Regions from separate parts of the Pseudarthrobacter sp. L1SW genome, predicted to be linked through region 1. Evidence: riboswitches for the same ligand, from Rfam matches in the RefSeq annotation. Region 1 holds a riboswitch; the other holds the start of a gene.
What was found. Region 1 has a riboswitch for glycine ahead of gcvP (aminomethyl-transferring glycine dehydrogenase). Riboswitches for the same ligand answer to the same signal wherever they lie in the genome.

Region 1 (7,421 bases):
GCCGAGGACAAGCAGCTGGAATCCCACCAGGCTGTACTGGACCACCTTGGTGGTGTGGAGTCCGCGGTAGCTGACCCAGACGGCCAGGGCCACAAACACAAAGCAGGTCAGCACGTTCACTGCCTTGTTTGCTGCCAAGTCAGCGAGCTCCGGTGAGCCCGTCAGTTGGGAAAGGAAAAGATAAAAGAAGTCGACGGCGACTCCCGCAAGGTTGGAGAGCACAATGATGTTGGCGGCCAGCAGGCCCCAGCCTCCCATCCAGCCCACCCACGGGCCGAACGCCTTGGTGACCCACGTGAAGGTGGTGCCGCTGTCCGGGGAATCGGCGTTGAGTTCCCGGTAGGCGAGGGAGACGAGGATCATGGGGATGAACCCGATCAGGAAGATGACGGGCAGCTGGAGTCCGGCTTCATTGACCGTGGGGCCAAGGGCGCTGGTCAGGGTATAGGCGGGGGCGATGGTGGAGATGCCCAGGACGACGACGGCGAGGAGTCCCAGCTGCCCGCCCTTGAGTCCCTTGGGGCTGATGCCTGCAGTACGCGGCGAGTGCCCCCCTGAACCCGGGGCGGATGTGCTGGTGCGGATGGTCTCGGTCATGGCACCACTTTCTGGAGAAGTTGAGACGGCGGTCACTATATGAATGGCGTTCATTTAGTATGGGGGTGGGACGCCCGGGAAGCAAGGAAAATAATGAACGGCGTTCTTTTGTGTCTGCTGTGGGCCGGTTAGTAAGCTCACTGAGAAATTCCCTGCGGGCCCTCCGTTGTGCTGGCCGGTGCTGGTAGCGTCGGGCTTACTGGACCAATTGAGGAGGATGCATGAAAGCTTCACCGACACTGACCAACAACCTGCAGGCCGTGCTCGCCGACCTGATCGAGCTGCACATCCAGGGCAAGCAGGCGCACTGGAACATCGTGGGAACCAACTTCCGCGACCTGCACCTGCAGCTGGACGAAATCGTTGACGCTGCCCGCCAGTTCGCCGACGACACCGCAGAGCGGATGCGGGCCCTCCACGCCCTGCCGGATGGACGCAGCTCCACGGTGGCGGAGTCCACAAGCCTGGCGCAGTTCCCCGAAGGCCTGATCAGCACCAAGGATGCGATCGAGCGGATCGTTGCTGCCCTCGAGGCTGCTGTTGGCACTATGCGCAAGGTCCACGATGAAGTGGATGAAGAGGATCCCACCACCGCTGACCTGCTGCACGAGTTCATTGCCAAGCTGGAGCAGTTCGCCTGGATGGTCAACGCTGAAAACATGAAGCCCACCGCCAGCGTTACCGCCCCGGACTCGAAGTAGCGGGCCCGCAAGGGAAGCGGCCTGCCAGGCGCCCGCCCGGAGTAACACTCCGAGGCGGGCGCCTTTGCTGTCACGGTGCGCAGGTCACCTTTCAGCTGTCCGCCTTGGGTACTTTCCGGAGGACGACGGCGGCGAGGACTGCCGCCGTCGCCATCAGTACCAGCCCAATTGCTGCGGTGACGTGCACCCCTGACTCGAAGGCCGAGCCGGCGGCCTGCCGGACTGCGCCTGCCAGGGGGCCCGGCAGGCCTGCCGCCAGTTCCATGGCTCCGGCGAGGGTTTCCCTGGCGTGCGCGGTGCCTTGGGCCGGGGCGGCTTCAGCGACGCCGGCCGGGAGCCGCAGGTTGTGCTGGTAGGAACCCGTGAGGATGGAACCCAGCACCGCAGTTCCCAAAACCGCGCCCATCTCGTAGCCCGTCTCGGAAATCGCCGCGGCCGCCCCTGACTTTTCGGGCGGCACGCTTCCCAGGATGAGGTCGTTGGAGATGGTCTCAGCCGTTCCCACGCCCAGGGCAAGGACCAGCAGTGCGGCCAGCAGCAGGGATGCCCCGCCCTGGCTGCCCCCCAAAGCCACCAGGCTGTAGCCGGCGGCGCTCAGGGCGAGCCCGCCCGCCACAACGAAGCCCGGGCGTACTTTCTTCACCGCCGGCACCACCGCAAGGCCCGAGGCCATCGTGGCCATCAGCGCCGGGACCATGGCCATTCCGGCAGCCGAGGGCGACATGCCCTCGATGAGCTGGAGGTGCTGGGCGAGGAAGAGGATAAAGCCGTTGAACGAAAACAGGGCCAGGATATTGGCGGTGATGGCCATGCTGAACACCCTGTTGCGGAAAAGGGACATCTCCAGCAGCGGGCTGTGCAGCCGCTGCTGCCTGCGGACGAAGGCCGCGCCCATTGCCAGGCCGAGCGTTACGGTTCCGAGGGCTGTGGTGTCCGGGCCTTCGGTGGCGAGGTGCTTGATCCCGTAGACCACGGGAACCATGGTGAACAGCGACAGCACGATGCTGGGCCCGTCCACCTTGCCCGGCGACGGGTCCCTGGACTCCGGGATGAAGGCCGGGCCCAGGGCCAGCAGCGGCAGCATGATGGGCACTGCCACCAGGAGGACGGCTCCCCACCAGAACTGTTCCACCAGCCACCCGCCAAAGATGGGCCCCAGGGCGGCACCGCCCGAGAACCCCGCTGCCCAGATGGCGATGGCCAGCCGCCGCCGGTTGGGGTCCGGGAAGATGTTGCGGATCAGGGACAGCGTGGAGGGCATCAGCATGGCGCCGAAGAAGCCAAGGGACGCCCGGCCTGCGATGAGCCATCCCGCAGTGGGGGCAAAAGCAGTTGCTGCTGATACTGCCGCAAAACCGATGCTGCCGATGATCAGCAGGCGGCGTCGGCCGATCCTGTCGCCCAGGCTCCCCATGGCAACCAGCAGCCCGGCCAGCACCAGCGGGTAGGCGTCCACAATCCAGAGGAGCTCTACGCCCGACGTGCGCAGCGCGGCGGCAATGGCAGGCAGGGCAAAGGTCAGGGCCGTGTTGTCCACTGCAACCAGGAGGACTGGAAACATCAGCAGGCCCAGGGCCAGCCAGCAGCGCCAACTGCCCTTGGGTGGGCGTGGCGCGGGCGGCCTCGATTGGGTACGGCGGGTGGTCTTCTGTTGGGAAGCGGCGGGCATGGTCATGCTTTAACTATACCGTCTGGACGGTATAGTTAAAAACCGGCTCGTGACCATGCATGATGGGAACCATGGCCAGAAAACCCGTTGCGCGAGACGCCGTCCTCGATGCCTTTGAACAGCTCCTGATCGACGTGGGGGAGCGGGCTGCCACCCTGGACGCCGTGGCCAGGCGTGCCGGCGTCTCCAAGGGCGGCCTCCTGTACCACTTCCCCACCAAGGAAGCCTTGATCACAGCCACCCTGGAACGGCTGGACCGCCTGGCGGGGGAGGACCTCGCCGCCATGGCGTCCGCACCCGAGGGGGCGGCGGCATACTTCATCAAGTCGTCGCTCTGGTCCGATACCCCGATGGACCGCTCCTTCGTTGCCGCGACGCGGCTGGCCGAGGTGGCCCACGAGGAAGCCCGCCGCCGCTTCGCCGCCATCCAGCAGCAATGGCTGGAGCTCATCGGGAAGGACGTGGGCAAGGCTATGGCCAAGGCGGTCCTGTATATGGGGGACGGGCTGTACTTCAACGCCATGTGGGAAAGCGGGCCGGCGGGAAAGGCCGGGAACAGGCGGGCGGACGTGGAGGAACTCCTGTCAGCCGTGGAGCGGCTGCGGGGCTAGCTGACATTTGCCCCCGGGCCTGCGGCATAGGAGAATTGGGCTGTGCGCGGGCGGTTGCCGGCGCGCCAAGACAACCCAAATGAATAGCCTTTGATCTGCGGCGGGAGAGTCCTGCCAGAAGGTACAAGCAGGCGCCGTAGGAGCAAATCCTCCCCAGGAATCTCACAGGCCCATGTACCGCCGCGGCGAGGCACCTCTGGAAAGCAGCACGCCGTCCGCCTGGAGGTCCGGTCCCCGGATCCCTGGACTGTTGTGTTCACCGACGGTGCAAGCGATGCCCGCGTCTTCAGGCAACGCGGAAACTCTCAGGTACAGATACAGAGCGGGGAGGACCCAAATCGATGTGGCGTACCCTGCGCCGCCTTAGTAATGGAGTTCCTCGTGACTGTATCTCCGGCCTCCGCCACCCCGGCCACTGCTGCCCCCGCCGCTGCCGCCACCTTTGTTGACCGGCACATCGGCGCAAGGCGCCAGGCCGACGTCGACACCATGCTCAAGGCCGTAGGCTACGACACCGTGGACGCGCTGGTTGATACCGCCGTTCCCAAGGACATCCGGCAGGACTCTGCGCTGGAACTGGCAGATGCCCTGAGCGAGGTGGAGGCGCTCGCGGAACTGCGCCGCCTCGCCGCCAAGAACAAGACCGCCGTCCAGATGATCGGCCAGGGCTACTACGACACCGTGACCCCGCCGGTGATCCGCCGGAACATCCTGGAGGGCCCGGCCTGGTACACCGCCTACACCCCCTACCAGCCTGAAATTTCGCAGGGCCGGCTCGAGGCGCTGCTGAACTTCCAGACCATGGTCCAGGACCTGGTGGGCCTGCCCATCGCCAACGCCTCCCTGCTGGACGAAGCCACCGCAGTGGCCGAGGCCGTGCTGATGATGCGCAGGGCCAATAGGGCCAAAGGCCAGAACGCAGGCGCGAAGGACGGCAAGACCGTCCTGGACGCCGACTGCCTGCCGCAGACCATCGCCATCGTCAAGGGCCGGGCCGAGGCGCTCGGCTTCGAGGTTGAAGTCGCGGACCTCGCCAAAGGCCTGCCCGAGGGCGACATCAACGGCGTGGTCCTCCAGCAGCCCGGAGCGTCCGGCCGCGTTTTTGACCACAGCCCGGTTATCGCCGAGGCCAAGGAACGCGGCGCCCTGGTCACGGTGGCCGCCGACCTCCTGGCCCTCACCCTCATCACCCCGCCCGGCGAGCAGGGTGCGGACATCGCCGTCGGCTCCGCGCAGCGCTTCGGCGTTCCGCTGTTCTATGGCGGCCCGCACGCCGCCTACATGGCCGTGCAGAAGGGCCTCGAGCGCTCCATGCCGGGCCGCCTTGTTGGCGTCTCGAAGGACAACGCCGGCGTTCCCGCCTACCGCCTGGCCCTGCAGACCCGCGAGCAGCACATCCGCCGCGAGAAGGCCACGTCCAACATCTGCACCGCGCAGGCACTGCTGGCCATCGTGGCTTCGATGTACGCCGTGTACCACGGCCCGGAGGGCCTGAAGGCGATCGCCCAGTCCGCACACCTCCACGCCAGGACGCTGGCGGCCTCCCTCAAGGCCGCCGGGTTGGAGGTGCTGCACACCAGCTTCTTCGACACCGTCACGGTCTCCGTGCCGGGCAAGGCTGCCGGGATTGTTTCCGCAGCCGAGGCCGCGGGCATCAACCTGCGCAGCATCGACGCGGACACGGTGGGGTTCTCCACCGATGAAACCACGACGACGGCAATCGTCGAGGGCGTCCTGGCCGCCTTTGGTGCTTCCGTTGTTGATGCACGTGATGACGCTGCAATCGCGCTGGATGCCGCCCTCGAACGTTCCTCCGACTTCCTGCAACACCCGGTGTTCAACACGCACCGCTCCGAAACGCAGCTGCTGCGTTACATCCGCAAGCTCAGTGACCGCGACCTGGCGCTGGACCGAACCATGATCCCGCTGGGCTCCTGCACCATGAAGCTGAACGCCACGGCAGAGATGGAAGCCATCTCCTGGCCCGAGTTCGCCTCCATCCACCCGTTCGCCCCGGACTCCCAGACCGAGGGCTGGCGCGAACTGATCGCCGACCTCGAAGCGCAACTTACCGAGATCACCGGGTACGACCAGGTATCCATCCAGCCCAACGCCGGTTCCCAGGGCGAGCTCGCCGGGCTGCTGGCGATCCGCGGCTACCACCACTCGCGGGGCGACCAGCAGCGCAACGTCTGCCTGATCCCGGCCTCCGCCCACGGCACCAACGCCGCCTCCGCCGTCCTGGCCGGCATGAAGGTGGTTGTGGTGGCCACGGCACCGGACGGCACCATCGACCACACCGACCTGTACGCCAAGATCGAGGCGAACAGGGACGCGCTGTCCTGCATCATGATCACCTACCCGTCCACCCACGGCGTATACGACGCCGACGTCCGCGAGGTCTGCGACGCCGTCCACGCCGCCGGCGGCCAGGTGTACATCGACGGCGCCAACCTCAACGCCCTCGTGGGCCTGGCGCAGCCGGGCAAGTTCGGCGGCGACGTCTCGCACCTGAACCTGCACAAGACCTTCTGCATCCCGCACGGCGGCGGCGGACCCGGGGTCGGGCCCGTCGCTGCGAAGGCGCACCTGGCACCGTTTATGCCCGGCAACGCGGCAACCTGGACCGAAGGCAATGACGTGCCGATCTCGGCGTCCAAGTACGGTTCCGCGGGCGTGCTTCCGATTTCGTGGGCCTACGTGAAGCTGATGGGCGGGCAGGGACTGACAGAGGCCACCAAGTCCGCGCTGCTTGCCGCGAACTACGTTGCCGCCCGCCTGAACGATTTCTTCCCGGTCCTCTACACCGGCGAAGGCGGGCTCGTGGCGCACGAGTGCATCCTGGACCTGCGCGAGCTCACTGCCCGGACCGGTGTCACCGCGGAGGACGTGGCCAAGCGGCTCATCGACTACGGTTTCCACGCCCCCACGCTGGCATTTCCCGTCGCGGGGACGCTCATGGTGGAGCCGACGGAGTCCGAGGACCTCGGCGAAATCGACCGCTTCATCGAGGCAATGATCGCCATCCGCGCCGAAATCGACCAGGTGGCGAACGGCGACTTCACCGTGACGGACAGCCCGCTGCGCAATGCCCCGCACACGGCCGCCGCCGTCGTCTCTTCCGAATGGGACCGCGCGTACCCGCGTGAACAGGCCGTGTTCCCGGTGAAGTCGCTCAAGCAGGACAAGTACTTCCCGCCGGTGGGCCGCATCGACGGCGCGGCGGGGGACCGGAACCTGATCTGCTCCTGCCCGCCGCTTTCCGAGTTCGAAAACTAAGGACACGCGCCATGGCTGAGAAGCACACCGCCCTCTACGAGGAGCACAAGAAGCTGGGGGCGTCCTTCACCGACTTCGGCGGCTGGCAGATGCCGCTCAAATACAGCTCGGAGCTCGCCGAGCACCACGCTGTCCGCAAGAGCGCCGGCCTGTTCGATCTCTCCCACATGGGTGAGGTATGGGTGACCGGGCCGGAGGCTGCCGCCTTCCTGGACTACGCGCTGGTGGGAAAGATCTCCGCCATGCCGGTGGGCAAGGCGAAGTATTCGCTGATCTGCAATGAGGACGGCGGCATCATCGACGACCTCATTACCTACCGCCGGCCGCCGGTTCCAGGCGCCGGAGAAGACGGCACGGACCGTTTCCTGGTAGTCCCCAACGCCGGCAACGCCGCGGTGGTGGCTGCTGAGCTGGCCAAGCGGGCTGCCGGGTTCGACGTGCAGGTGGATGACGCCTCCGCGTCCACGTCCCTCATCGCCGTGCAGGGTCCCACGGCACAGGAGTTGCTGCTCCGCCTGGTCCCGGCCGCACAGCACAGCCTGGTGACGGAGCTGAAGTACTACG
Region 2 (7,421 bases), 1.4 Mb from region 1:
GGTTGGCGCGGTCCAGGAACGCCAGGATGTACATGAGCAGAAGGACCGGGATGAGACGGCGGGTGACGCGGCTGACGATCGGTGCCAGCGCTTGGCCGGTGGGAGCTGTCATTGGAAGTGACACACTAACTCCTCATTGAGTTCATGAATATGAAATAGTGTTCACGAATGTGAACAAGCCTGAGTATGGCACAGCTCACAGAGGGGTGCAAGCATGGCGCGGTGCTACGCGGAACGGGCGGAAATGTTGCGCGGGTTGTCCGAGTTGCGTTCAGCGGGAATGGTTAGATCTGGTTCCCGTACACCAAGGAGGGCGCGGATCTCCTGAGCCGCGGCGACCAGCGGGCTGAGTATGTTTCCGGGCCACCCGGCGTCGGTCCTTGCCGTCGGCATGGTCACGGAGAGCGCAGCGTACATTCCGCCCCCCGCCTTGCTGGTCAGGGGAACGGCCACGCAGCGGCAGCCCTCCAGGTACTCCTCGTCGTCAAGGGCAAACCCGGCACCTTTGGCCTGGGTCACCAGCGACTTGAGGGCTCCAATGTCCGTTACCGTCTTTTCGGTGAGCCTGGGCAGCGCAACGGACTCAAGGCGCCGTTCGGCTTCCTCGGGTTCAAGCATGCTCAGGAGGGCCTTGCCAATCCCGGTTGCATGAGCCAGCAGACGCATGCCTACGGATGAGCCGAGGCGCATGCCGCCCGGGGCCTGGCTGATCGCGATATAGACGTTTTCAACTCCATCAAGGAGCGCAAGCTGCACGGTTTCGCCCAGTGACGCCGAGAGCCGGTCCATGACCGGCTTGGCCACGTTGGCCAAGGTCTGGTGGCCGGTGTAGAGCTGGCCTACCTGCCAGGCGCGCAACCCCAGTGAGTATTGCTTGTTAGCGCTGTTGTGGTCGAGCCAGCCCGCGGCGCAGAGGGTATTGAGCAGCCCGTGTGCGCTCGAACGCGGCAGGCTCAGCCCTTCTAGAATTTCCGTGAAGCTGGCGGAGCCCTTACCGGCGACGAATTCGACCACGGTCAGGGCCCGGTCCGCCGACTTGACTGTCGGATTCCCGCGGTCTTCGGCCATCTTCTACTCCCCAGTGAGGGCTCGAGGGGCATAAAGCTAATGCCCACAGTTCACATACTTGAATTGTAAGCGTCCCGGCAGCTGCGCCGATCCGGTGTGGGTAGAGGCTCCGGTGCTACCGCGGACTCTTGTCGACGACGCAGAACCGGTTACCGTCCGGGTCGGCGAGGACCACGAAGTCGGGGTCCTCCGGGTAGAGGTCCCAGTCGACGCGCCGGGCGCCGAGTGAAACCAGCCGTTCCACCTCGGCGTCCTGGTCGTCGGCATACAAATCCAGGTGGATGCGGGGGTGCTCCTGGACCGGCGTCTCGCTCAGCATGAGGGCAAGCTGCGCTCCATGGCCGGATGCCGGCACCAGGATCACCCAGGTTTCGTCGCCGGGCTCCTGCGGGACGTAGCCGAGGGCGGCGTGCCAAAAGGCGGTTGAGCGGGCGACGTCGTTGACGCCGAGGACTGTGCTGCCGATGGTCAACATCCGCCCAGCCTAAACCCGGCGGGCTGAGCCTGTCTTGCCCCGGGATGGATGCCGTGGGCAGCCCGGCTAGACTCGCCTGCATGGGGGACACCAACACATCTGAAAGCCGCAAATCACCGCACTCTGCCAGCCTGCTTGCCGCCATCGTGCCCATTGCAGGCCTGGCAGCGGTAATGTGGGCTGCCTCGTCGCATGGAGCAACGCGAACGCAAGCTTTGGCTGGTTCGCCTACGCGCCCCTGAGCAATCAACTGTTCAGCGGAAACGGCATCGCCTTCGTGACCCAAGGAACACAAATCGGGCTGGCCGTCGCCGGAGTCGGGCTGCTGGTGCTGGCGTTCTGGGCTGGTTATCGGATCGGCAAAAGGGCCGCCCCCTAAATAGGCACATGGGAACCGGTGCCTCGACGCGCTGGCAGAACTTCTGGACGAGGAGAAACCGTCATGACCGAGAACGCCATCCGGCTCGAACGCCGCTTCGCGCACCCCGCGGAATCTGTCTGGGCCGTGCTGACCACCCCCGGACTGCTGGCCCGCTGGTGGGCGCCTGGCGATATCGCGCCGGTTGTGGGCCACCGCTTCACCTTGGACATGGGCTCCTGGGGCCAGCAGCAGTGCGAGGTCCTCGGCGCCGACCCCGGCAAATCCATTAGCTTCCTCTTCTCGGAGGGCGTGCTTGACACCACCATCACCTGGCGGCTCGAGCCGGTCGACGGCGGCACGGTACTCCACCACGAACACGCCGGATTCCGCCTCGACACCCCCTTGGGCAAGCAGGCCATTGAAGGCATGGGCAGCGGGTGGCCCGGACTGCTGGCGCGGATCGACGGGGTCCTCGCCGGCGTCTCCTGACGCTTTGGCAAGCGCACGACGGCGGGCGCGTCCCGCCGTCGTGCGTCCGCCTTGGAGGGACGCGGATTTTGCATCCCGCCCCGTGACCCTGTAAGGTGTGAGCCGTGTCACCCACCAGTGGCACGTGCTTATGATCTGCGGCGGGAGAGTCCTGCCGGTACGTTCTGCAGGCGCCGTAGGAGCAAATCCTCCCCAGGAATCTCTCAGGCCCACGTACCGCCGCGGCAAGGCAACTCTGGAAAGCAGTCCGGGCAACCGGGCTCACCGACGGTGCAAGTGGCGCCCCGCTGAACAGCAGGGCAATGCAAAACTCTCAGGTCCAATACAGAGCGGGGAGGAACCCGAATCAAAGTGGCACCCTTCGCCACCTGAATTATGGAGTTCCTCTCATGACGGTTCAATCGTCCCCAACCACCTTCGCTGACCGCCATATCGGCGCGCGCCGCCAGTCCGACATCGACACCATGCTCAAGGCAGTCGGCTACGACACCCTTGATGGCCTGGTGGACAGCGCGGTCCCGGATTCCATCCGCCAGGACAAGCCCCTCACCCTTGAGGGCGCACTGAGTGAAGTCCAGGTCCTCGCCGAGCTCCGCAAGCTCGCCGGCAAGAACAAGATGGCCGTGCAGATGATTGGCCAGGGCTACTACGACACCGTGACCCCGCCGGTGATCCGCCGCAACATCCTCGAAGCCCCTGCCTGGTACACCGCCTACACCCCGTACCAGCCCGAGATTTCCCAGGGCCGGCTTGAGGCGCTGCTGAACTTCCAGACCATGGTCCAGGACCTCACCGCCCTGCCCGTTGCCAACGCGTCCCTGCTCGACGAAGCCACCGCCGTGGCCGAAGCCGTGCTGCTGATGCGCCGGGCCAACAAGTCCAAGACTGGGAAGGACGGCAAGACCGTCCTGGACGCCGACCTCCTCCCGCAGACCATCGCCATCGTGCTGGGCCGCGCCGAGGCCCTCGGCTTCGACGTGGAAATCGCTGACCTCACGTCCGGCCTGCCCGACGGCGACATCAACGGCGTGGTCCTCCAGCAGCCCGGCGTCTCCGGCCGCGTCTGGGACCAGTCCGCCGTCATCGCCGAGGCCAAGGACCGCGGTGCCCTGGTCACCGTCGCCGCCGACCTCCTGGCCCTCACCCTCATCACCCCTCCGGGCGAGCAGGGCGCGGACATCGCCGTCGGCTCCACCCAGCGCTTCGGCGTGCCGTTGTTCTTTGGGGGACCGCACGCCGCCTACATGGCCGTCCGCGACGGCATGGAGCGCACCCTCCCGGGCCGCATCGTCGGCGTGTCCAAGGACAACGCCGGCGTCCCCGCCTACCGCCTGGCCCTCCAGACCCGCGAGCAGCACATCCGCCGCGAAAAGGCCACCTCCAACATCTGCACCGCGCAGGCCCTGCTGGCCATCGTCTCCTCCTTCTACGCCGTCTACCACGGCCCCGACGGCCTGAAGGCGATCGCCGAAACCGTCCACAACAACGCCCGCGCCCTGGCCAGCACGTTGACGGCCGCCGGACGCGAACTGGTGTCCGACACCTTCTTCGACACCCTCACCGTCCGCGTGCCCGGAAAGGCCGCCAAGGTGATCACCGCCGCCGAAGCCCGCGGCATCAACCTGCGCCTCATCGACGCGGACACGGTTGGCGTGTCCGTCGATGAAACCACGACGCCGGAGGTCCTCTCCGCGGTGGCGGTCGCCTTCGGCGCCGGTCCGGTTGTGTCCGGCGAGGGCTTTGAGCTGCCGGAATCGGTGCTGCGCACCTCCTCCTACCTGCAGCACCCGGTGTTCAACACCCACCGCTCCGAAACCCAGTTGCTTCGCTACATCCGCCGCCTCTCCGACCGGGACCTGGCGCTTGACCGGACCATGATCCCGCTGGGCTCCTGCACCATGAAGCTGAACGCGACCGCCGAGATGGAAGCCATCTCCTGGCCCGAGTTCGCCTCCATCCACCCGTTCGCGCCGGACTCCCAGACCGAGGGCTGGCGCGAACTGATCGCCGGGCTCGAAGCCGACCTCGCCGAGATCACGGGCTACGACCAGGTGTCCATCCAGCCCAACGCCGGTTCCCAGGGCGAGCTCGCCGGGCTGCTGGCGATCCGCGGCTACCACCACTCCCGCGGCGAGGCACAGCGCAACGTCTGCCTCATCCCGGCCTCGGCCCACGGCACCAACGCCGCCTCCGCTGTCCTGGCGGGCATGAAGGTTGTGGTGGTTGCCACCGCTGCCGACGGCACCATCGACCACGCGGACCTGGAGGCCAAGATCGAGGCCCACAAGGACGTCCTCTCGGCCATCATGATCACCTACCCGTCCACCCACGGCGTCTACGACTCGGACGTCCGCGAGGTGTGCGACGCCATCCACGCCGCAGGCGGCCAGGTCTACGTTGACGGCGCCAACCTCAACGCGTTGGTCGGGCTGGCACAGCCGGGCAAGTTCGGCGGCGACGTCTCGCACCTGAACCTGCACAAGACCTTCTGCATCCCGCACGGCGGTGGGGGACCCGGCGTCGGGCCCGTCGCTGCGAAGGCGCACCTGGCACCGTTCATGCCGGGCGACGCCAACAAGGCTGCCCACGAAGCCGGCCACGGCGTTGCGATCTCCGCGTCCCGCTTCGGCTCCGCCGGTGTGCTGCCGATTTCCTGGGCCTACGTGAAGCTGATGGGCGGCCAGGGCCTGACCGAGGCCACCAAGTCCGCGCTGCTGGCGGCCAACTACGTTGCTGCCCGCCTGGACGAGCACTTCCCCGTGCTGTACACCGGCGAGACCGGCCTGGTGGCACACGAGTGCATCCTGGACCTGCGCGAGCTCACCGCCCGCACCGGTGTTACCGCCGAGGACGTGGCCAAGCGCCTCATCGACTTCGGCTTCCACGCCCCCACGCTGTCCTTCCCGGTGGCGGGCACCCTGATGGTGGAGCCCACGGAGTCCGAGGACCTTGCGGAGATCGACCGCTTCATCGAAGCCATGGTCACCATCCGCAAGGAAATCGACCAGGTGGCTGCGGGTGATTTCACTGTGGAGAAGTCGCCGCTGCGCAACGCACCCCACACGGCTGCCGCCGTCGTCTCTTCCGAATGGGACCGGACCTACCCGCGCGAGCAGGCCGCCTTCCCCGTTGCCTCGCTCCGTCAGGACAAGTACTTCCCGCCAGTGGGCCGCATCGACGGCGCTGCAGGGGACCGCAACCTCGTGTGCTCCTGCCCTCCGCTTTCCGAATTTGAGAACTAAGGATTCCGTGATGACTGAGAACTACACCGCGCTCTACGAGCAGCACAAGATTGCCGGCGCCTCCTTCACCGACTTCGGCGGCTGGCAGATGCCCCTGAAATACAGCTCCGAGCTGGCTGAGCACCACGCAGTCCGCAACGCCGCAGGCCTGTTCGACCTCTCCCACATGGGCGAAGTCTGGGTCACCGGCCCGGACGCCGCGGCCTTCCTGGACTACGCCCTGGCCGGAAAGCTGTCCGCTGTGGCCGTGGGCAAGGCCAAGTACTCGCTGATCTGCCAGGAAGACGGCGGGATCATCGATGACCTGATCTCCTACCGCCGTAGCGAACAGAAGTACCTGGTGGTCCCCAACGCGGGCAATGCCGCCGTTGTTGCCGCGGCGTTGGCTGAGCGTGCTGCCGGCTTCGACGTTGTTGTTGACGACGTGTCCGCCGAGACCTCCCTGATCGCCGTGCAGGGCCCGAACGCCGAGGCCATCCTGCTGACGCTGGTTCCCGCCGAACAGCACCCGCTGGTGACTGAGCTGAAGTACTATGCCGCGGTTGAGGTAGGGATCACCGTCAACGGAGCTGTCCAGGACCTGCTGCTGGCCCGCACCGGCTACACCGGCGAGGACGGCTTCGAAATCTACATCCCCAACGAGGACGCCGCCGGCCTCTGGGAGGCCCTCCTGGAAGTTGGCGCCGGCCACGGCCTCATCCCCGCCGGCCTGGCCTGCCGCGACTCGCTGCGCCTCGAAGCCGGAATGCCCCTGTACGGCAATGAGCTCTCCCGTGAAGGCAACCCGTACGCCGCTGGCCTGGGCCCGGTGGTTTCGCTGGCCAAGGAATCGGACTTCGTGGGCAAGGCAGTCCTCGCCGAGCTCAAAGCACTCGGTGCAGGCTCAACCTCCGGCCGCAAGCTCGTGGGCCTCAAGGGACTGGGCCGCCGCGCCGGCCGCAGCCACTACCCCGTCCTCAAGGACGGCAACGTCGTGGGCGAGGTGACCTCCGGCCAGCCTTCACCCACCCTCGGTTACCCGATCGCCCTGGCCTACGTCGACGTCGAACACTCCGAACCCGGCACCGCCCTGGACATCGACCTCCGCGGCAAGCCTGAGCCCTTCGAAGTAGTGGCCCTCCCGTTCTACAAGCGCCAGAAGTAACGCTCTCTCACTCGATGCGCGTTTTCTCCAGACGCTCTCTCACTTGATGCGTCTTTTCTCCAGACGCTCTCTCACTTTTCACTTACGAACCTAAGGAATTACACATGGCAAAAGTTGTTGCTGAACTCAAGTACTCCGCCGAGCACGAATGGGTTGCTGCTGACGGATCCGGCCCCGCCAACATCGGCATCTCCGCCGTCGCCGCCGAAGCCCTGGGCGACATCGTCTACGTGGACCTGCCCGAGGTCGGTTCCACGGTGACCGCGGGGGAGACCTGCGGCGAGGTGGAGTCCACCAAGTCCGTCTCCGACCTCTACGCTCCCGTCACCGGCGAAGTTGTGGAGATCAACGACGAAGTGGTCTCCGACCCCGCCCTGATCAACAACGATCCCTACGGCGCCGGCTGGCTCTTCAAAGTCGCCGTCATCGACGAGGGTCCGCTGATGTCCGCTGAGGAGTACGCGGCAGCCAACGGCGGCGAACTGTGAGCACCGCGGCGGAGGTAACCACCGCCTTCGAACAGGTGGTGTCGCCGTCGCTGGACGCGGACCTGTCCGCGCTGGACCCGGAGATTGCCGCCAAGATCGACGACGAGCTCGTCCGCCAGCGTGACGGCCTGGAGATGATCGCCTCCGAGAACCA

Region 2: it holds a riboswitch for glycine, as region 1 does, so the genes downstream of both, gcvP (aminomethyl-transferring glycine dehydrogenase) here and gcvP (aminomethyl-transferring glycine dehydrogenase) in region 1, are expected to answer to the same signal.

Annotation. Positions count from the first base shown of each region.
Region 1 is NZ_CP078079.1:795,131-802,551, forward strand. Features, by position in the region: gene KTR40_RS03780 (APC family permease) at 1-597, opposite strand, end outside; gene KTR40_RS03785 (Dps family protein) at 819-1,298, shown strand; gene KTR40_RS03790 (MFS transporter) at 1,390-2,973, opposite strand; gene KTR40_RS03795 (TetR/AcrR family transcriptional regulator) at 3,039-3,578, shown strand; glycine riboswitch at 3,670-3,768, shown strand; gene gcvP (aminomethyl-transferring glycine dehydrogenase) at 3,948-6,857, shown strand; gene gcvT (glycine cleavage system aminomethyltransferase GcvT) at 6,869-7,421, shown strand, end outside.
Region 2 is NZ_CP078079.1:3,459,814-3,467,234, reverse strand. Features, by position in the region: gene KTR40_RS16140 (MFS transporter) at 1-124, opposite strand, end outside; gene KTR40_RS16135 (IclR family transcriptional regulator) at 226-1,068, opposite strand; gene KTR40_RS16130 (VOC family protein) at 1,184-1,543, opposite strand; gene KTR40_RS16125 (hypothetical protein) at 1,719-1,922, shown strand; gene KTR40_RS16120 (SRPBCC domain-containing protein) at 1,986-2,393, shown strand; glycine riboswitch at 2,525-2,622, shown strand; gene gcvP (aminomethyl-transferring glycine dehydrogenase) at 2,783-5,635, shown strand; gene gcvT (glycine cleavage system aminomethyltransferase GcvT) at 5,646-6,779, shown strand; gene gcvH (glycine cleavage system protein GcvH) at 6,884-7,267, shown strand; gene glyA (serine hydroxymethyltransferase) at 7,264-7,421, shown strand, end outside.